3 regions of the Aliivibrio logei genome follow, and region 2 is predicted to be linked to each of the others. Evidence: predicted binding sites of a transcription regulator. Region 2 holds the regulator's gene; each other region holds the start of a gene.
What was found. Region 2 encodes CRP, which controls carbon source genes, mostly activating them, when cyclic AMP is high. Its sites were predicted from a motif close to TGTGANNNNNNTCACA; they were not measured.

Region 1: a site for CRP is predicted at 3,321-3,336, ahead of A6E04_RS07040 (NupC/NupG family nucleoside CNT transporter). Genes of this name have one in related genera too.
Region 3: a site for CRP is predicted at 5,868-5,883, ahead of deoD (purine-nucleoside phosphorylase). Genes of this name have one in related genera too.

The regions. Positions count from the first base shown of each region.
Region 1 is NZ_MAJU01000008.1:635,621-643,297, forward strand. Features, by position in the region: gene A6E04_RS07030 (coniferyl aldehyde dehydrogenase) at 1-973, opposite strand, end outside; gene A6E04_RS07035 (hypothetical protein) at 1,159-1,932, shown strand; gene A6E04_RS07040 (NupC/NupG family nucleoside CNT transporter) at 2,029-3,234, opposite strand; gene A6E04_RS07045 (LysR family transcriptional regulator) at 3,521-4,456, opposite strand; gene A6E04_RS21285 (hypothetical protein) at 4,591-4,764, opposite strand; gene A6E04_RS07055 (LysR family transcriptional regulator) at 4,861-5,724, shown strand; gene A6E04_RS07060 (transporter substrate-binding domain-containing protein) at 5,741-6,841, opposite strand; gene A6E04_RS07065 (TRAP transporter permease) at 7,024-7,677, opposite strand, start outside.
Region 2 is NZ_MAJU01000006.1:123,467-131,143, reverse strand. Features, by position in the region: gene astD (succinylglutamate-semialdehyde dehydrogenase) at 1-508, shown strand, start outside; gene A6E04_RS03770 (DUF1338 domain-containing protein) at 521-1,315, shown strand; gene crp (cAMP-activated global transcriptional regulator CRP) at 1,408-2,040, opposite strand; gene A6E04_RS03760 (OsmC family protein) at 2,286-2,687, shown strand; gene hslU (ATP-dependent protease ATPase subunit HslU) at 2,761-4,095, opposite strand; gene hslV (ATP-dependent protease subunit HslV) at 4,108-4,638, opposite strand; gene A6E04_RS03745 (SPOR domain-containing protein) at 4,816-5,385, opposite strand; gene cytR (DNA-binding transcriptional regulator CytR) at 5,557-6,564, opposite strand; gene priA (primosomal protein N') at 6,769-7,677, opposite strand, start outside.
Region 3 is NZ_MAJU01000015.1:107,174-114,850, forward strand. Features, by position in the region: gene A6E04_RS14655 (hypothetical protein) at 1-317, shown strand, start outside; gene A6E04_RS14660 (DUF3820 family protein) at 389-610, opposite strand; gene A6E04_RS14665 (NUDIX hydrolase) at 611-1,129, opposite strand; gene A6E04_RS14670 (c-type cytochrome) at 1,334-1,801, shown strand; gene A6E04_RS14675 (cytochrome b/b6 domain-containing protein) at 1,815-2,456, shown strand; gene A6E04_RS14680 (mechanosensitive ion channel family protein) at 2,475-3,548, shown strand; gene A6E04_RS14685 (TrkH family potassium uptake protein) at 3,640-5,004, opposite strand; gene A6E04_RS14690 (potassium channel family protein) at 5,001-5,663, opposite strand; gene deoD (purine-nucleoside phosphorylase) at 5,990-6,700, shown strand; gene A6E04_RS14700 (hypothetical protein) at 6,755-7,677, shown strand, end outside.

The DNA of each region.
Region 1 (7,677 bases), on a different contig from region 2:
GCTCGTCAATGCTGTCACTGTGACACGCTTCGATTCGTGTGTTCGCCGTAATTTCTTCATTCAATAGCCCATTAATGCGCTCAAACTGACGTTGATTAGCAATTGAGGTTAAATTTTCCGAATGTACACCACGAGCAAATAAGGTTTGATACTGTTTTTTGTATTCAGTAATGAAGGCTTCTTTTTTATCTTCAGGCAGTAATACGTAATCTGGTGCAACGCACACTTGACCGTTATTCAAACTTTTTCCATAAATTATGCGCTCTACGGCTAATTCCATAGAAACATCGTCCGCAATAATCACTGGTGATTTACCTCCTAACTCTAAAGTCACAGGAGTTAAGTTATCTGATGCTGCTTTCATCACTAAACGTCCAACTTGGGTAGAGCCAGTAAACAATAAATGATCAAACGCTAATCCCGTAAAGTGTGCAGAGATACCCGCTTCACCTTCAATCACGTTCACTTCGTCTTTCTCAAACACGGTGCTTAATAGTGTTGAAAGTACGTGGTTGGTATTTGGCGTGAACTCACTCATCTTTATCATTGCTCGGTTACCGGCTGCAATGGCTGAGATTAATGGGCCAACCGATAACATGATAGGAAAGTTCCACGGAGTCACAATGCCAACAACACCCATTGGTTGATAGATCACTTCCACACTTGAAGACGACAATAATGGCCCTGCGTTTCTGACTGAAGGCGCCATCCATTCAACCAAATGACTGATGGTGTGATCAATATTTCCAATACAAGGCAGTAAATCTGCAATCAACGTATCTTGCTCACTGCGCTGACCATAATCACGATTCATTGACTCACAAATCTGGTCGCAATGATCGATCAAAGCCACTCTTAGCTTAGTTAGTTTTTCGATTCGTTGTTCAAGCGAAGGCATTGGGCTCTGAGAAAATGCCGCCTTCATTGTTGTCAATGAATGTTCCATACCTTCAATCATCGTTTCGTTATTCATAAGTCACCTCGTTATTGGATTGACTACAGAATACATAATACAAACCAGTCGGTCTAGCGTTTATTTGTCAGCGTATTGTTAATCGTTATGACTCATTATTTTTCTATCTCAGTCTGGATTTCACTTTTTTATACACTAGGCTTTATATGAAGAACAAAAAATAGCCTAAAAACAAGGATGTGAAAATGACCAGAATTCATGCACTTTCTACCAGTTTACTTGCTCTCTCTTTTGTTGGTACTTCTGCTATTGCAGAGGAAATGAATACAGAAAAATCCGGATGGGAACACAGTGTCGAGATCTATGCGCTTGCACTCAATATTCGAGGCGACAGTACGATTGGTAACCTTTCAACAGACGTTGATGTTGATCCTAAATTCATCATGGATCATATCGATATGGGGGCGATGCTTAGACTTGAAGGAATTTATAATAACCAATGGGGTTATTACATTGATTACAGTTACATGAACTTAAGCGCGAGTACCGATTCTGTGCTTAACAAAAATCGAGAATTACTTAAAGGCAAGGCTGAAATACGACAAGGGGTACTAGAAGCCAAAGGATTTAAACGTTATCAATACGATTTTGGCTCTATTGATTATATGTTTGGTGTACGTTGGTGGGATAACGACATTGATGCCAAGTTATATACCAGCGGTGGAAAACTTGGCACGAGTAAAAGCATAAATGAGGATTGGGTGGATTACTTAATCGGTGCTCGTTGGATAACCGACATTACCGAACAATGGCAATTTCACGCCAGTATTGATGCTGGGTTAAGTGGCGATACCAGCTTCACAAGTTCCGTATTAACTGGGGTGCGATATGAAATGAACGAATGGTCAGATTTAAACATGGCGTATAAATCCACTTGGGTTGATTATGATAATGAAGGCACATTCACTTATAACACCGCGTCTCAAGGTTTCCTTGTTGGTGTTGGATTGTATTTCTAAAGTCTCTACCCTACCTCTTAATAACGCCAAGACGAGCTAAAAAAAGAGGCACTCAATTGAGCGCCTCTGTTCTATTCTATGTGCTGCTGCGTGTTTCTATAAAGAAAGAATCACACCTGCAATCGCGGCACTCATTAAGTTCGCTAATACACCCGCAGTGATTGCTCGGAAACCCATTTTAGCAATGAACGAACGACGCTCTGGCACTAGACTTCCCAAACCACCAATCAAAATAGCCATGGTTGAAATGTTTGCAAAACCGCACAAGGCAAAAGTCACGATAGCCACTGAATGATCACTTAATTGATCTTTCACTTCCATCAATTGGATGAAGGCAACAAATTCATTCACGACGATCTTATTACCAATTAATGAACCCGCAAGGATCGCTTCGTTCCACGGCACACCAAGTAAGAAAGCCACAGGAGCAAATACATAGCCAAGGATCAATTCAAAGCTCAGATTAAACCCGAATAAATCGCCCACGTGACCTAATAAGCCATTTAGCAATGCAATCACACTCACGAACGCTAATAACGTTGTACCAACAGCGACTGCAATACGTAAACCAGACATTGCACCATCAGCCAACGCTTCAAATACATTGGTTGCGTGATCGATTTCTACCGATGTAATTTCATCGTCATTATTCTCTTCGTCACCCGGTGGCACCATCATTTTTGCCATCAATAAACCGGCAGGTGCCGACATGAATGCCGCAGAGATAAGGAAGTTAAGATCAACACCAAGTGATGCATAGCCAACCATTGTACCGCCTGCCACTGACGCCAAACCACAGGTCATTACAGCGAAGAACTGAGAATCACTCATGTGCTTCAAGTAAGGTTTAACGACAAGTGGTGCCTCAACCATACTTACAAAGATGTTAGCAGTCGCAGCAAGTGATTCTGCACGTCCTGTACCCAATAAGCGTTGTAAGCCACCCCCAATAAAGTTGATTACTTTAGGCATGATACCAAGATGGTAAAGCGCAGAAATAAGGGCAGAGAAGAAGATGATAATACCAAGAACATTAACGGCAAATACAAAGCCGACTTTACCCGTAGCTAAACCACCAAACAAAAAGGCAATGCCCTCTTGTCCATATTCAATAACGCCCGAAACGCCTGCGGTTACTGAGTTTAAAACTTCTTTACCTGCTGGAACGTAAAGTACCAACAGAGCAAATAAAATTTGTAGACCAAACGCCAAAGAAACGGTTCTCAAAGGGATATTACGGCGATCAGTCGAACATAGGTAAGCAAATAGTAAAATGGCAAAAATACCAAGAAAAGATGTCATGATAGAAACCTGTGCTATCGAAAATGAGCCTGCATTCTAATGCGCAAAGGTTTGCGTGCAAGTCGGGTTTGCTAACGCTCTGTTAATGAGACTTAGATCACGCTTTGTGTGATTTTATTAACTCGTTGATTTATAAAATAAGAAGGGAATATATAACGGGTATTGTTGCCATATGGAAAAGATATTTATTTCAAGGCTGATAATAGATTTAAGTCATTGATTAAAAAGGCATCATTGCACTGTATTTAATTTAATCAATGACAATATTGAACGCGTCATACTTTGATTATAACTTAACCCGTTTCATTAACGCTTTGTCCCAATATGGCTGTTGACCAATGTGCTCACGTAAGAAATCAATCACGGCACTTATCTTTCTTGGCAGGTGCTTACGGCTTGGATAAACCGCATAAATTGGCATTTTTTGACTCGCTTTCCAATCAGGTAATAGCTGAATCAATTTGCCATCATTAAACTCATTGGTCAGTAAGTAACTGGCTAAATACGCCACGCCCCACCCTGAAATAGCGGCATCTCTCACCGCTTCAGCTAAATCGACACGGTAATTTCCAGAGACTTTGACACACAGTGTTTCATTGCCTTTGCTGAAATCCCAATTGCTGTAATCACGATAACGACTTTGATACGTTAAACAATTATGCTCTGTTAAATCTTCAGGGTGATGAGGGACGGCTTTATCGATCAAATAATCAGGTGAAGCTGCCAGTACAAAATGCGAATCCGCTAATCGCTGCGCAACGTAACCTTCTGGTAAGTCTTCAAAATTAGTCACCCACAAATCCAAGCCCTCTTTAAGCATGTCTGCACGATGATCGAACAAACGAACTTCAACCTGAAGATCTGGATATTGATGACGTAATTTATCTATCGCAGGGATAATGTGCATAGTACCAAAAGACTGTGATAACCCTAAACGCAAGATGCCCGCGACATCATCACGTTCATTATCCATAATGGCACTGGCTTCGGTCATCGCACTGTACATCTTTTCACAATACAAATAGAACTGTTGCCCTGCATCAGTCAGTGTTAACGAGCGTGTCGTGCGCTGTACTAACTTAACGTTAAGTTCTGCTTCTAATATTCCCAGCTGTTTACTCACATGAGAGGTAGATACGCCCATTTGTTTTGCGGCAGCAGTAAAGCTACCCGCTTTGGCTAGGGCGTAAAATATCACCATTTGGCTGGCACGATCATGCATCTCTCTTGTCCTTTATTTCAAAGGGAATACGGGCGGCGGATAATAACACTTACTCGAGTAGTTAAAATAAATGATAGCAAAAATACTGCATTTAAAATGATTAGACTTAAATTAGAGGGGCTTTTAAACACATTCTAATTCTTTTCAAATGTTGCCGTACTTTTAATCATGAGTGATAAAAGCTCCGTCGATTCAGATTTATTCATCGATCCTTGCATGATGGTTTGGCGACTTTGATTTAAACGAGCTTTTAATTCTTCCATTTCCTTTTGAATCGTACTTGCTGATTTAGCTGCTGAATTTGTCATAATAATACCTATAAACTTCTCATTAAGTTCATGCATTATCATGTGAACTTTTGATACACTCTAGTTGGTTATTATCTGAATAATAGATGGTTGAGTATGTTTAATCTCCAGCAACTTGAAACTCTTGTACTTTGTGTCGAATGCGGTTCATTCTCTGCGGCTGCTCGAAAATTGGGAAAAGCACAATCAGCCGTCAGTACAGCTATCGCAAACCTAGAAATAGATGCAGGAATTGAGATCTTTGATCGTTCCACTCGTATACCCACATTAACGCCACACGGTAAGCGTTTATATCTTCAATCTCTTAATTTACTCTCGCAAGCGAAAGACATTGAAACGATGATTCATTCTTTCAGCGCAGGCGTAGAAGATACCTTAACCATCGCGATTAATGAGCTATTATTAACGCCAGCCTTTTATAAAGTAATTAATGAGTTTTATCAGCGTTTTCCACACACAGAATTACACATTAATACCGTTGAAAACCAAGAGATAAGCGAACAAGTGTCAAAAGGAAAAGCATCAATTGGGTTCATGTTGTCCGGAGATATTCTTCCAAAAGACGTTGAGTTAGGCTTAGTCGGTTATTTACCTGTTACTATTGCAGCGGCACATAACCATCCTTTACATTCTCAAAAATCGATTCAATTACAAGAGTTGAAATCGTTTCGTCAAATACTCTTTACTAATATGCATAGCCCTTGGAATACGCACTTCTCATCATCCGTCACCACCACCAATAATTTAAGCTCGTTACAATCATTATTACAGTTAGACCATTACTGGGGCTTTATTCCAAACCACATAATTCAGAATAATATCTCTTTAAAAATAGTCAATGTTGATTCAGAAGAGAAAAATTGGTTATTGCACATCGATCGTGTCGTGAGGAAAAACAAAAACGCTGGGCAAGCACACGCATGGCTTTATCAGCGTTCTGTTACGATGTTTGAAATATAAGCATCACGAATATGAATCACTTTTCTGTAAAATATTCTAACAAGATCTGATGCCACTCTGTGGTTTCACGAATTTGTAATAAAGCCCGGTTGATTTCTTCTTCGTATTCACTGTTTTCAATCAACACTAGGCCATAATTTTGTTTTTCTAACTGATAAGGAAGTACGACTAACTCGTTAAATAATTGCTTATTTTTACCTTGTTTTATCATGTACCGTAATACCGCATCATCCGCCACAATAGCATCAACCTGATCATTCTCTAATGCCAATAATAACTCATCCATGGTTTGATAATTTTCATGAGCAATACTGTGATCAGCCAACAATAGTGATGCCGTTGTGGCTTGCTTTGTTCCTGTTCTGAGCTTAGATAAATCATTCACGTTTTTCACATCAAATCTTAATTGTTCTAATGTGAGTGAACTGGTCAAAATAGCGGTGATACTGGCAATAAATACTGTGGAGAACATGGCGATCAATACCGTCATCACTCGTGCTGATAAGGTTTTAAATTCAAAGTAATTAAACGGCCCTTTTGTGATGAATAAAACCCCTAAGATCAACGCTTCCGCCAAGCGACCTTTCTTGGTTGGCATTGAATATAATTTGTCATTATTTTTTCGTTCTAACAAATAAAAGAACCCACCGACACTAATCGCCACAGTGAAAAAAATACCTATCGCTTTCCATAAGGTCGGGTTAGTGACAATGCTAATAAACGTATCGAAATAGCTACGGCTTTTCACCGCAATAGCCAGATGCGTTTCGTAGAAAGAATGAGAAAAATCGACCCGTGCCTCACGATCAGGCGTGATAGAGATACACGATATCCCAACGTCAATGTCGCCTTTTTCTGAGGCTAACAGCAAATCATCAAGTTCGTAGTTCTGTAAGGTATAAGTCGCGCCCATGATCTCAGCAATACGTTCCCACAACGTCATGCTTAGACCTTCAAACTCTTGACCTTTGTCGTGAAAGATAAACGGTGGGCAATGATATGTCCCTACTTTAAGCTCGGTATTCGCTTGGCTTTTTTCTATTCCTCCAATCATCGCCGCCACGAAAATAACCATTGAAATAACACAATGACGGAAACCCCTTTTCTCATCAAACATACCACTCTCCCATGTATCCTCAAAAACGCCCTACTGAATTGATTCTCTTATTAAAAGGTAGCAGTTGAATGGTGATTATTCGACTTATAGATCTCAATATTCAGCAATAGATACAAAAATCCCCTTTGATTCTGATAACCAAAGAGGATTCTAATTAAGATACGTTTTTTAATGATAAAAGACTAACTCTGGCTCACCCGCCCTCTGCCTTTCCATTGAATCACAATCAAACCCAGCATAATAATAATGCCGAGAAAACCGACACCAAAAGGATTAAGCATAACTAACGGGATGGTAAAAAAGGCCAATAACCTTTCAACTGCGGTTAGTGGACGTAATAAATACCCTTCAATAAAGATAGCAATCGCAATAATGATCGTCAGAGTTTGTACGATAGAAAAACCAAGATCCATCGCACTGGCATCAGAATTAACTAAATTGGTATACGCCATCATGATTGGAATAATGAATAACCCACCAGCCAATTTAAACGCCTCAACAGAAGACTTCATTGGATTAGCATTCGCAACACCGGCACCGGCAAAGGCAGCTAAAGCAATCGGAGGAGTCACATTTGAGGTTTGCGATAACCAAAACACAATAAGATGTGCTGTTAATAATGGTAAACCAAAATCACTTAACATTGGCACCGCCATTACCGCTAATACAATATAGGCCGCAGTCACGGGTAATCCCATGCCTAACACTAAAGCAACAAGGCTTATTAACCCTAAAGCTATTAGCATGTAACCGCCAGAGAAATCCATCACAAATTGAGTGAATTGCAAACCAATCCCAGTTTGTCCAACGACCCCAACTATAATACCGGCAGCACC
Region 2 (7,677 bases):
ATTTATGGGACCACAAATCTCAGTCGCAGCAGCAGAGTTTATTCTCAACGCTCAGAAGAATTTACAAGATTTAGGTGGGGAGTCTCTACTTGAAGCAAAAAGCCTAGGTCACGCCTTTGTTTCTCCGGGGATTATCGATGCTACTAACGTTGCTGAATTACCCGATGAAGAATACTTTGGACCATTGCTACAAGTCGTGCGTTACGAGACATTAGAAGAAGCGGTAGAGCTTGCTAATGACACTCGCTATGGTTTATCTGCGGGTCTAGTATCGACGGATGACAGTGAGTGGGAATACTTTGTAGAACACATTCGTGCAGGTATCGTTAATCGCAATCGTCAATTGACAGGTGCGAGTGGTGATGCGCCATTTGGTGGCCCAGGTGCATCGGGTAATATGAAGCCGAGTGCGTATTATGCGGCAGATTATTGTGCTTATCCAATGGCATCGATGGAAGGTGACGCGTGTGAAATTCCTGCACAATTATCTCCAGGACTAACTCTTTAAGAGGTAACGAGTATGAATAATGTGAATTCTTTATTTTCGGCACTATGGCAAGATTATGTCGTTCGTCTATCTCCTTCTGCTGGGAAGGTTCGACAATTACTGTCTGGCGGTGACGAGATTATTAATGATCACATCGCACTAAGAACGTTTAATCTATCTAAAGTGGGTTTATCTACGTTAGCGGCGCCATTTTTAGCGATGGGCTATAAAGCGTGTGATGAATATGAGTTTGTTGCTAAAAAATTAAAAGCTCAACATTTCGAACATCCAGATCCAAAAGTGCCTAAAGTGTTTATTAGTGAATTATTAGTTGAGGAACTTTCTGTTCAGGCTCAAGATATTATTCATAAATTAGTTAAACAAGTGCCTACCCACTATTTTGTTAGTAATGACTTTTTGTCTTCTGGCCGACCTTGGTCATTAAGTTATGAAGAGTACGAAACGTTAGCAAAAGAAAGTGAATACGCTTCTTGGTTGGCGGCTCATGGTTATGGGGCAAATCATTTTACTGTGTATGTTAATCAGTTGGATGGTTTTGATAGCGTGGTGGATGTAAATCAACATCTTCGAAAAGCGGGTTTTTCTATTAATGAAGTTGGTGGAGAAGTAAAAGGATCTCCTGAGGTTCATTTAGAGCAGTCCTCAACGATGGCTGATAAAGTAACCGTAAACTTTACTGAGGGTGAATTTGACATTCCGGGTGGTTTTTATGAGTTTGCCAAACGTTATGCCTTACCTACAGGGGAATTATATCAAGGGTTTGTTGAGGCTTCTGCGGATAAGATTTTTGAAAGTACCGATGGGTAATTTACGTTTTTACGTCTTTAGGTCGTAAAGTCTACTCATAAAAAAACGCAGCTTATGGGCTGCGTTTTTATTTGTTTATGGTTATCGTTAAATTAACGAGTGCCGTAAACTACAATTGTTTTACCGTGTGCTGAAATCAAGTTTTGCTCTTCAAGCATCTTCAAGATACGACCAACAGTTTCACGTGAACAACCTACAATTTGACCGATCTCTTGACGAGTGATCTTAATTTGCATGCCGTCTGGGTGAGTCATTGCATCTGGTTGTTTAGCTAGATTCAGTAGAGTCTGAGCGATACGGCCTGTTACGTCTAGGAATGCTAAATCACCCACTTTTTGGCTAGTGATTTGTAGACGAGTTGCCATTTGAGCAGAAAGACGCATCAGAATGTCTGGGTTTACTTGAATAAGTTGACGGAATTTCTTGAATGAAATTTCAGCGACTTCACAAGGACTTTTTGCACGAACCCATGCTGAACGTTCTTGGCCTTCTTCAAACAAACCAAGTTCACCAATGAAGTCACCTTGGTTAAGGTAAGAAAGGATCATTTCCTTTCCTTCTTCATCTTTAATCAGTACAGCAACAGAACCTTTTACGATGTAGTAAAGAGTCTCAGCTTTTTCACCCGCGTGAATCAAAGTACTTTTTGATGGGTACTTATGAATGTGACAATGAGATAAGAACCACTCTAATGTTGGATCTGTCTGAGGTTTACCTAGAACCATACTTTATACTTCCTCTGCGTTTGCCAAGTAGGCGATGTCCATTTTAAAATAACTGAGCCAAATATCAGTTTGGCCTATAGAATATGGTTATCGGAACAAGGCTGCATGTTCGTTGAGATAATTGATAAAATAATACCCTGTTTCGCAATCGATTTCTTGACTTTGATCGTATGAATAGTGCGACCAAGGGCACAATTTCGTGAAATGGATCACGAGTTTTCCTTTTATGTTGTAAAGAGGCTTTTATGAATGCTGAAGTTAAATGGATTGATGGATTTACTTTCTTAGGTCAATCACAATCTGGTCACTCTGTTGTTATGGATGGTAATGGTGGAGAAAAAGCACCAAGCCCGATGGAATTGGTATTAATGGCGGCGGGAGGATGTAGCTCTGTTGATGTGATTGATGGTCTGAAATCAGCCAATCAAGCGGTCACGGGTTGTGTCGCTAAGCTATCAAGTGCTCGTCGAGATGTGGCACCAAAATTATTTACTCACGTAAATATTCATTTTGAGATAACAGGGAATAAGCTTGATCCTACGATCGTGGAAAGAGTGACGGCAGATTCTTTACAGAAATATTGTTCAGTGTGTTTAATGCTTGGCTCGGGTATTGAAATGACTCACAGCTGGGAAATCATTGCGTAATTACATTTGAAAAAATTAATGTAAAAAGGCCCGATTCAGTGTTGAATCGGGCCTTTTTTAAAAGGGGGTATGATTACAAAATGAAGCGACTTAAGTCTTCATTTTCAATTAATTCACCTAAACGAGAGGTTACATAAGCGTCATCTACCGTTAAGCTGTCACCGCCTTTCTCTGAAGCATCATAAGAAATTTCTTCCATTAGACGTTCCATTACGGTGTGCAAACGACGAGCACCGATGTTCTCTGTCGTTTCATTAACTCTAAATGCAGACTCTGCAATACGACTAATACCATCTTCAGTAAATTCGATATTGACATTTTCAGTCGCTAATAGAGCGATGTATTGCTCAGTTAGTGAGGCATTTGGCTCGGTTAAAATACGCTTAAAGTCATTTGCCGTTAGCGCTTCTAGCTCAACACGGATCGGTAAGCGACCTTGTAATTCAGGGATCAAATCGGATGGTTTCGCCATTTGGAATGCACCTGATGTGATGAATAGCATGTGATCAGTTCTAACCATGCCATGTTTCGTGCTTACTGTGCTGCCTTCCACTAATGGAAGAAGGTCACGTTGAACGCCTTCGCGAGATACATCACCAGATTGAGAATTTGATCCTTTGCAGATTTTATCTATCTCATCAATAAAGACGATGCCGTGATTTTCTACGTTAAATATGGCTTGTTCTTTTAGCTCTTCAGGGTTGACTAATTTAGCGCCTTCTTCTTCAGCAAGGGCTTTAAGCGCATCTTTGATTTTCATCTTGCGCTTTTTCGTTGTTTCGCCACCAGATAGGTTCTGAAACATGCCCTGAAGTTGGTTCGTCATTTCTTCCATGCCTGGAGGAGCCATGATTTCGACACCCACTTGAGGTGCAGCAACATCAACGTCAATCTCTTTATCGTCTAATTTTCCTTCACGCAATTTCTTACGGAAAGATTGACGAGTGCCAGAGTCATTATCACCTTCTTCATTCTTACCCCATGCATCGCGAGCGGGTGGTAATAAAATATCAAGGATACGATCTTCAGCTTGCTCTTCAGCGCGGAATTTTACTTTTTCTACCGCCTGTTGATGTGTCATTTTGATCGCGACATCGGTTAAATCACGAATGATGCTGTCGACTTCTTTGCCTACATAACCGACTTCTGTGAATTTAGTCGCTTCTACTTTAATGAACGGTGCATTGGCCAGTTTTGCTAAACGACGAGCAATCTCTGTTTTACCGACACCTGTAGGTCCGATCATTAAAATGTTTTTAGGCGTTACTTCTGCGCGTAATTCTGGTTGAAGTTGCATTCGACGCCAGCGGTTACGTAATGCAATGGCGACTGATCGTTTTGCTTTATCTTGACCAATAATATGGCTATCTAATTCGTGTACAATTTCACGAGGAGTCATTTCAGACATGGGTATTCCTTATTATTTGTTGGTATCAAGAACTTCAACGGTATGGTTATGATTGGTGTATACATCAGTATCACCAGCGATAGTCAGTGCTTTCACTGCAATATCGTATGCATCTAAATCTGTATTTTCTAATAATGCGGTTGCCGCAGAACGAGCAAAATAACCACCAGAACCAATAGTGAGGAGGTCATTATCTGCATTGATTAAGTCACCAGTACCACTGATGATCAGTGAGGTAGTGTCATCGGCAACAATTAGCATGGCTTCAAGACGACGTAAATTACGATCACTACGCCAATCTTTTGCTAGTTCAACGGCGGCTTTCGTTAAATTACCTTGGTGCATTTCTAATTTTCGTTCACATAGGTCGAACAAAATGAAGGCATCTGCGGTGCTGCCTGCGAATCCAACGAGTACAGAATCGTTATATAAACGACGAACTTTTTTTACGTTGCCTTTAGCGATCATATCGCCTTGAGATGCTTGGCCATCACCAGCAATAACGACTTTGCCTTCACGGCGAACAGAAACAATTGTAGTCACGAGTAAAACCTCTTATTCGATGAAGTAGTTACTTTTTAAATAACTGTCTTCTTCATGATTATTACTTATGTAATGGGGGGAGGGATTGCGGTTTTCAAGTTGCTTGAATAGAAAAAGGAGCACCTTAGGTACTCCTTTTTAAATATGTGATGTGTTGTCTACTTTTTTAAATGACGGTTATTGATCTTTCCAAATTGCACAAGGTTCTATTTTTGCACGTTGCAATTTATGACGATCTTTTTCTGCGTCACGCTTGAATTTATAAGGTCCAAGCACAACTTTAAACCAACTGCTTCCTTCTGAGTGTCGAACCGTCGACGTTAACCCTTGGAAAGCAATATTCATTTTTCGCTCTTCTGCTTGAGAACGATTTTTATAAGCACCACATTGCATTATGTATGGAATTTCTGAGACTTTTAGGTCTTTTTGCTCAACGGCGATTTCTTTATTTGGAAGCTCATCCATGTAGCTCCACTGCTCTTTTGGTAGCGGTGGAATATTGCTTGTTGAGTCTTTTGGCTTAGGAGCAACAGCTTCTACTATTTCAGGTTTTGTTTTTGGTTCTGGCGCATCGTTTAGAAAGTACAATGCATAACCAAATACGGCGACAAGTAATCCTGCAACAGCAACAGCTTTCCATGGCGTTGAGCCACTAGATACTGGTTTTTTTGCGCCTTTTTTCTTGGCGGTTTTTTTTGGCGCTTTCTGAGGAGAGCGTCCACGTTTCACATAATCTTTATTAGCCACGGTCTTTACTTAAATGCAGTCACTGATACTTACAATGGTAATCAGTTGTGAGAACTCATACCAGTCTTAGTGTAAAAAAGTACGCAAAAAGTCACTATTTGGACAAAATTATTGTTCTTAATAATGACTTTACTAAAGTGTGCTTAATTAAGTTATGAATAAAAGGCTCAATTAGGTGTTTTTAGGGGGAGCCGTACTTTCTCTTACCACTAAAGATGACTCTAAAAGTCGAGAGCCTGAACGCACATCATGACCTTTTAATAAATCTAAAAGCATTAACATAGATTGGCGCCCTATCTCATATCTAGGCTGAGATATGGTGGTGAGTGGCGGATCGCAGTACTGTGAAAATTCAATGTCATCAAAGCCCATGATTGAAATGTCTTGTGGAACTCGAAATCCCATTTGTTTTGCTTTTTGAATCGCACCAATCGCCATTATATCGTTATGACAAAAAATAGCCGTTGGCGGTGATGATAATGAGAGTAAGCTTGTGATTGCTTTAGCGCCAGCCTGAAAAGAAAAATCAGAATAATGAACATAAGTGGTGTTCATTGTTATTCCTGCGCGGCGTAATGCTTGTTGGTAACCTTGATGCCTAAATTGGCACAATGCTGAATCTTCAGGACCTGAAATTTCAGCGACGCGCTTATGACCCAGTTTTGTTAGGTAATTCACCGCTTCATAAGCCGCGGTTAGGTTATCAATGTGAACGGTAGGTAATTCGAGTTCTGGAGCGTATTCACACGCCATCACTAATGGGGGTAAATTCTTTTGTTCTTGACGACTGACGCTAAATGGAAGATCTGAACCGAGGAGAACCATACCGTCAACTTGCTTGGTATAGACTAAATTGACAAAAGTTTGTTCACGTTTCTTTTGTTGGCTACTGTCGCCAACCAAAATGATGTAGCCATTCTCTACGGCTGCATCTTCAATACCACGTAGGATATCACTGAAATAGGGATCACAGATATCAGGCACAATGGTTACGATGGTTTTTGATTCGTTACGACGCAAGGTTCGCGTCAATGTTGTTGGAGAGTAACCCGTCTCCAAAACGGCGTCCTCCACTCTTTTTCGAGTGCTTAATGATACCTTCTCTGGTGTCATTAATGCCCGTGATACGGTTGCTGTTGATACTCCCGCAGACAAAGCAACATCCTTCATTGTCGCCATAAAGACCTCTCCTAACTATTTATATAAAGTTAAACACCACACGTAAAGTAAACGATTGCTTTGTTTATTGAGAAGATATTTTATGTGTAAAATAAAGATTTAAATACGGCGCATTTAACAAAAGTTACATCTATATTGTGATGTCCCTCACATGAGAGGGTATTTCCTGAGTAAGTCTTAATTTTGAAATTAAAAAAAGCGTGATTAACTAAGGTCTTGTGGCTCAATATCTAAAGTCCAGCGTACTTTTTTAGCTAATGGTAATAGCTCAATCGCGGTTTTTGCACCACGCAACATTGATTGCATTACGGTACGATTTGGCGCTTGAAAGAGCAGTTGCCAACGGTATTTTCCGGCTCGACGTGCTAAAGGTGCCGGAATAGGCCCTAGCACTGGTGTGGCGTCATGATATTGAGGGTGACTTTCTAAAATATCACGGACTTGTCGTAAGAATTGCTCGACATTGTCATTGTTATTGGACTCTGCTCTAAAGAGAGATAAATGCGTATAAGGAGGAAGCTGAGCGAATTTGCGCTCATTTAACGCATGTTCTGCAAAGTGACCATAACCATGATGTAGAAGGCTTTGTAAAAGAGAGTGTTCAGGGTGGTGAGTTTGTAAGATCACTTCCCCTGGTTTACTTGCTCGCCCTGCGCGTCCAGCGACTTGGATAAACAACTGAGCTAAACGTTCAGGAGCTCGAAAATCACTACTAAATAATGAACTATCTACATCAATTAAACCGACAAGGGTTACGTTAGGGAAATGGTGCCCTTTTGCTAGCATTTGAGTGCCAATAAGGATTTGGTATTCGTTGTTTTTAATTGCGTCTAGATAGTTTTCTAAGCTGCCTTTTCTGCGAGTACTGTCTCGATCGATACGAACGGTTTTGTATTCAGGAAAGAGGGTCATAAGTTGAGTTTCGAGCTGTTCGGTACCAACCCCTACAGAAATAAGCTGAGTGGATCCACAGCCTTGGCATTGATGCATTATTGGCTGCTGTGAACCACAGTGGTGGCAGCGAATTTCATTACTGTATTGGTGGAATGTATAATAAGCATCACAGCGCTTACATTCGGCCATCCAGCCACATTCGTGACACATTAAGGCTGG
Region 3 (7,677 bases), on a different contig from region 2:
AGAGCCGTTTTTACGCCTTATTCTTGGCACTTATCTCTACCGCCTCTTTTGCCGATATAACTGCAACACCTGATAATGAAGACATTTGTAAAGAGAAGTACATTAAAGAAGTCTTTGATCAACAAGTGCAATACAGCAACCCGACAAATACCGCTCAAGTGCGTCGTACTGCAGAAAGACATATTGATCGTTCTCGTGAAATTTATAGCGAAACGAACAGTTTTTGTTCTGCTTTTAACTATTTAAAGAATGAAGCATCTGACCGATTAGCTGACGATTTTAACAACGCGAAAGCGGGTGAATCTCAATTTAAATAAAAAGCGATATACGGTGACACAATGCTAGGTAACTGACTCATCAATTTACCTAGCATTCGTTTATTAAAGTGTTAACTACGATATTTTAGCGGTCGAATCACTTCATCGAGCCCTTCAATTTTCATCGCTAAACATAAGGCCATTAGCTCGCCTAACTCCCCTTTTGGAAAGCCATTTTTACGCTCAAACCACAATAAATACTCTTCTGGTAAATCAATCAGCACTCTGCCGCCATATTTACCAAAAGGCATCTTCATTTGAGTTAATTTAACGATTTGTTCTTTTGTGAACATTTATAGGCACTCTTTTACAATTAAATGAAGTAAGAACGTCTCACGCTCAATGCTCATGCCTTTTTTATCACTGTTTATTAGAATATGTTCATTATGCGCAATGGCTTCATGAATATTAATCCAAACAGGACGCATTCCATTTCTGATTTCATAACTCTCATAGCTTGTTTCGCCAAGAGTCCTATCTGCATTACAGGTATAACAATAAGAAATCATATGCAATACATTACATTCATGTTTATACCAAGGTCGGAATTCTTCATATATACCAAAAGGCACAATGTTTGAAATATTTTTAGCCCCTGTTTCTTCTTCAATTTCACGTACTAACCCTGCAATTACGTCTTCACCTTCATCTATACCACCGCCTGGTAAAGAATAATCATGATAACGCTCTGTATACAGTAGAAGAATCTCTTCCCCTTTTAAAATAATTGCTCTGGTTGCATTACGTTGAAGAATTTTCTGATTGTCTAGATGTTCTAGATCGGGATGCGTTGTAATATTTAAAATGCGCATAAAACTGACTAGCCTAATTGGAAAATACCTTAACATTATACGCAAATGAGAATTAGATGCAGCAATCAAATTAGGTGTTGAATTAAAAGCATATGAATAAGCCGAATGTAAAGACAATGTAAATAATGTGGTTTAAATCTATTTCTTTTAAGTTTAATTTCATATAATTAAGGCTTAATAATAATGACAAGCCAAGGAAGCCTTATGTTCACAAAAAATAGCTCAATAAAAACACTGATTATTGCCTCAACACTGTTCGCTTCAACCTCTGTCTTAGCACATACTTTTAATGAAGCCGATAAAGCCATTGCTTACCGTCAAGCCGCATTCACTATGATTGCAGGTAATGTCAGTGAAATGGGTGAGATGATCAAAGGAAAGACAGATTGGAGTGACGCGATCTTTTCAAAACGCGCAAATCAATTATCACAGTTAACGTTAATGCCATTAGATGCTTTTTATGTAGAAGGATCTGATAAAGGAAAAACAAACGCATTACCTAAAGTATGGACAAACTTTCCTGATTTTGAATCGCGTTTAGCTCAATTTCAAGAAGATGCCGCCGCTTTAGCAAGTATCTCCGATAAAGGTGATAAAGACGCAATACGCAAAGCGTTTGGCAAAACAGTAAAAAACTGTAAGGCTTGCCACACCGATTATAAAGCAAAGTAATTAAAGGGAATTCATGAAAATCTGGGATAGTTTTATCCGAGTTTATCATTGGAGCCAAGTAGTCTTACTTGGCTCTCTTTGGTATACAGCAGACGAAGGATTAATGGAGTGGCATTTTGCGCTCGCCTATCTTTTAATGGTGTTTTTACTCACTCGTATTGTTTGGGGAATTATTGGCAGTGATACGGCAAAGTTCACTCATTTTATCACCTCGCCCAAGAAAGCGATTACTTATCTAAAAGCAAGAAAAGCATCACATGCGATAGGCCACAACCCTGCTGGTGGCTATATGGTATTAGGTCTATTTTTCTTACTTACATTACAATTAGTGACTGGATTATTTAGCAATGATGACATTCTCTCTGAAGGACCTCTAGCCTCTTTAGTGAGCTATGATACAAGTAGTTTTCTAACTACGATTCATCACCAAAGCTTTGATGTTTTACTTGGTTTCATTGGGCTGCACATTGCCGCTGTATTATTTTATCGTATTAAAGGCATTAATCTAATTTTACCTATGTTTACTGGGTCTGCGGATTTGACCGGAAATGCACCCAAAATGAAACATACCTTAATAGCATGGTTAATTTTTGCGGTAATATTATCATTTGTATACTATTTTTGGGCAAGTGAAGTGCTAAACTACCTTTTTTAATTATTGAGTAGTAAATACATGACTCCTTTCTTAAATTGGTGGAATGCACTTCTGAATTTTCAAGAGAATGATTGGGTACAGAACGTACTCGTCATTACTCTGTTTAGTGCATTTTTATGGGTCGTATGGCGCATTGTAGTCAACCGTCTTCAACATATTACAAAAAAAACCTCATTACCTTGGGATGACGCGGTAATTACAGCGCTCTCCTCCCCAGTTAGTCTGATTATTTGGGTCTGGCCAGCAACTGCCTCGTTTAAAATAATGCTGTCAGGGCATTTAAAGTTAGTACCCGATTGGATCCCCACCCTTCAAGTATTCATTCTGGTTTGGGGTTTTATTTGGACCGCGTTACGTTTAACAACGTTAATTGAAAAGCAAGTTCTCACCAATCAAAAACATGACATTACAACCGTTTTAGCCCTTGGAAAAGTCGTCCGCTTAATCTTTATTTCTCTTGGTTTATTATCATTAATGCAGGGGATTGGACTCAGTTTATCCGGTTTATTAACCTTTGGTGGCGTCGGTGGCTTAGTGGTCGGTTTAGCGGCTAAAGATCTCTTGTCCAACTTTTTTGGTGGAATGATGATCTATTTTGATCGCCCTTTCAAAGTCGGAGATTGGATCCGCTCTCCTGACCGTTCGATTGAAGGAACGGTTGAAACCATCGGTTGGCGTATGACGGTAATACGTACTTTTGATAAACGCCCTCTTTATGTGCCCAACTCCGTATTTAGTAGCATTGTGGTTGAAAACCCATCTCGTATGCTAAATCGAAGAATTAAAGAAGACATTGGTATTCGCTACGATGACATTAGCAATATTGAGCAAATTGTAATCGAAGTAAAAGCAATGCTGGTTAATCATGAAGGCATCGATTCGAATCAGACCTTAATTGTTAACTTCAATGGTTTTGGCCCTTCTTCATTAGATCTATTGGTCTACACTTTTACAAAAACGGTCAATTGGATTGAATACCACCATGTTAAACAAGATGTATTAATCAAAATTGGGGACATTATTGCCCAACACGGTGCAGAGATTGCCTTCCCGACTCAGACTCTAAAAATTGAACAATTACCGGCTAATTAATACTTTCTATTGAAGAAATAAGTCACTAACAAAAAAGGGCATTACACATTTTGTGCAATGCCCTTTTTAATGTGGTATTAATCCGAATTATCTACCCTGTTAATACATTTTCTTCTGGGTATTTCACGCACGAAGATTCCGGTCTAGCTAACATATACGCTAATGTTAATGGCCCAATTCGACCAATAATCATAACAATAACCATAATAAATTTACCCGGTTCAGATAACTCCGCCGTTAAACCCGCCGTTAAGCCTACCGTTGCGAACGCTGAGATAACCTCAAACATGACTTTGTCAAAACCAGCATTTTCTGTCAGCATTAACGAAAACATAGCGATAGAAAGCAGCAATCCACTCACGACAATAATAGCTAACGATTTAGTTACTATTGGCCAGCCTATCGTTCTTTTAAACATCACAACGTTTTTCTTCTGACGTAAAAAAGTCCATGTTGCCACTGCCGCTACTGTCACTGTTGATACTTTTAAGCCCCCCCCTGTCGATGTAGACCCAGCACCAATGAGCATTAATATAATCATAATAAATAACGCAGGTTGGGTGAACTGTGTTAAATCGACACTATTAAAGCCCGCAGTACGTGCACTCGCTGATTGGAAAAAAGCCGCCAACCATTGATCACCCACAGATAACGAAGCCAAGGTATTCGGATTATTATATTCAAGTACATAGAAAAATAACGTACCGATAAGTAACAATGTCGGCGTTGCTATGAGCATGATTTTGGTATGCAATTGCAGTCGACTGAATCCTTTAGAGCCATTTTTAACTAAATCAACAATAACCGTAAACCCAAGACCACCCCCAATAAAGAGGAAAGACAGAGTAAATATAACAAGTGGATCGCTAACATACCCCATTAAGCTGTCTGAAAATAAAGAAAAGCCTGCATTATTAAACGCCGATATGGAGTGAAAAGCGGCATAGAACATACCTTTTGCCAGTCCTAACTCTGGTACCCAACGAAATGAAAGAATAAACATCCCAATTAACTCAGCCGCCAGTGCAAAGTAAATAATATTCTTAATTAATTTGCGTAAGTTTATCTTCTTCTCTTGCCCCAAAGCTTCTTTCGCTAACGCTTGTTGACGTAAACTTAACCTCAAACCAAAAACATACAGCAATACCGCTGACAATGTCATTTGGCCAAGACCACCAATCTGCATTAAAAACATTAAGACCACTTTACCACTGGTCGTGAAATGTGTACCAGTATCAACAACACCCAACCCTGTCACACTGATGGCTGAGGTTGCAGTAAATAAAGCGTCCATAAAGCTTAAGCCTGACACTGAAAATATCGGCAGTGTTAATAGCAAAGCAGAAGGCAACAGAATAGCCAAAAATGAAAAGAGAATGATCCTAGGTTCTGACCACTCTTTTGATTTTTGACTATTCTTTAACGGGAATAGACCACGTTTGGGTAAATAATTCATAATGTTCTGATTTTTTGTGCCAGTTTCACTTCTGGACCAACAATAATAAGAATATCTCCCATTTCTAATTCTTTACTGTATTCAGGCGCTGATATGATTTCAGGTCCGCGCTTAATGGCTAATATCTTCACGTCTGACATTTGACAAAAATCAAGCTGCCCTAACGATTTCCCCATATTTTGGCCACCCACCACAATTTCGGTAATAGCCAGTCCACTGCCTAGAAGATGGAAATCAAATACACGGCGATCGAGCATTTTCCTTGCGACTCGGATACCCATGTCTCTTTCAGGAAGAATAATATGATCAGCGCCGATCTTAGTTAAAATTTTCGCATGAAATTTATCATTCGCTTTCACCCAAACGGTTTTAACACCCGCTTCTTTAAGTACCAATGTGGTTAGGATACTGGCATTGATATCAGAACCAATGGCTACCATTACCATATCGTATTCATCTAATTTTAGCTCAGCAACGGTCTCTTCGCTCGCGCAATTTGCCACCACAGCGGTAGACACAAAATCAGTCGCTTTTTTTACTCGTTCTTCATTAATATCAACGGCTAACACTTGTGAACCATATTGATGTAACTCTTCACAAACTGTTAAACCAAAACGGCCTAAACCAATTACAGCGTATTGTTTATTTTTTGCTTTCATCAATTTACTCACTTTTAATATCATAGATAAACTTGGTACATCATCCTCTTAGAAGACAATAACTTCAATTTAAAATAGAACCACTCAGAATGAAACCAATACTCTGTATTAAAGATAAGAACAGACCAAGCGTTTACGATTGCCTCTTTAGTTTCAACAGATTTCGTTATCAAGGATAAAAATAATGTACATTCTGATAAAAAATGTGACATCAATCTCATGACACCTTAAAATATAGGCCTAAAATAGCGCCATATCGAACAAAAATGTTCAACAAATTTAGTTAAACTTAAATTTTTATATTTTATAGACTGGAGACCTTGATTATGGCTACCCCACATATTAATGCACAAGTTGGTGATTTCGCAGAAACAGTTCTAATGCCAGGAGATCCACTACGAGCTAAATTCATTGCTGAAAACTTCTTAGAAGACGTAACTCAAGTATGTGACGTTCGTAATATGTTCGGTTACACCGGTACTTATAAAGGCAAAAAAGTCTCCGTTATGGGTCACGGCATGGGTATTCCTTCTTGTTGTATCTATGTACACGAACTGATCGCGGAATTTGGTGTTAAAAACATCATTCGCGTTGGCAGCTGTGGCGCAGTACACGATGACGTGAAACTAATGGACGTTGTTATTGGTATGGGTGCTTCTACCGATTCAAAAGTTAACCGTATTCGTTTTAACAACCATGATTTTGCAGCCATTGCTGATTTTGGTTTATTAGAAACGGCGGTTGCTCAAGCTCGTGAACTTAATGTACCAGTAAAAGTAGGTAACGTATTCTCTGCGGATTTATTTTACTCTCCAGAAACGGATCTGTTCGACAAAATGGAAAAATTAGGCATCTTGGGTGTTGATATGGAAGCGGCTGGCATTTATGGTGTGGCAGCGGATCTAGGCGCGAAAGCACTTACTATCCTAACAGTATCTGACCACATAAAACGCGGTGAGAAATTAAGTTCAGAAGATCGTCAAAAATCATTCAATGATATGATGACAGTGGCACTAGAAACCGCCATTAAACTGTAGTCCTATCCTCAACGCCAGAACATTCTGGCGTTTTAAAAACATAAGGGGTGTCTAGTGCCAACTGAAAAACTGCCGTTGGCTGCTAAAGGGTTACAACTCAATTTTTGTAAAACATTGGCGTGTGACAATTTTGGTGATAGCGATGAACAACATTATTTAGTTCAACGCACGAACCCGAAGCGACCTGCATTAGTTTGTCGGAAATGTGGTGCTTTTCCTCCCTTAATCAATAACAATGAAGTATTGAACGAACTTGCACGTCAGCAAAAAGTGCAATGCCATTCTTTACCTGCTTGTAATAATTCCCATTGCTCTCATTTCGGTTTAGATGTTCTTACTCATCGTGAGCTTTATCATGCCTTCGGTTATAGTGGTGATCGTCAACGTTATCGTTGTAAATCTTGCGCTTCTACCTTTGTCGATAAATGGTCTGGTGAAAACCAAAAAAGCCCTATTCAACAAAAGATTTTAGGTTTTTTATTTACTGGGTACTCTGTACGCGAGATTTGCCGTCGTTTACATATAAATCCTAAAACCTTTTATGACCATATTAACCAAATAGCCAGTCGTTGCCGACGTCATATGTCTTTGTTTGATGTCCGTTTACAGCATGACAGAACCCAAATTCAATTAGCATCAAATGCCACCCCACTGCAGCCTCTAAGTAATAATGGGGTTTTCTGGTACTGTACCGCAGAAATGAGTTCAGGTTATCTCATCGCTCAACATATTAACTATTCAGAAAATGACCAACCTGGTAATCAGTTGGATCACGACCCGTTCTTACCCGAAGCACAATATTTATCGAATACCTTTATTGGTGAAGCCAATTCTCAATCAGCTATCGCCACAAACAGTATATTCAGCCGCGTAGACAGCAAATATCAAGAGATATTAGCCCGTGCAAATGTTGAAGATCCTTTAGGTAATTACGTCTCTTTAAATTACCCATCGAAAGGGGCGTTAATACGACCTCC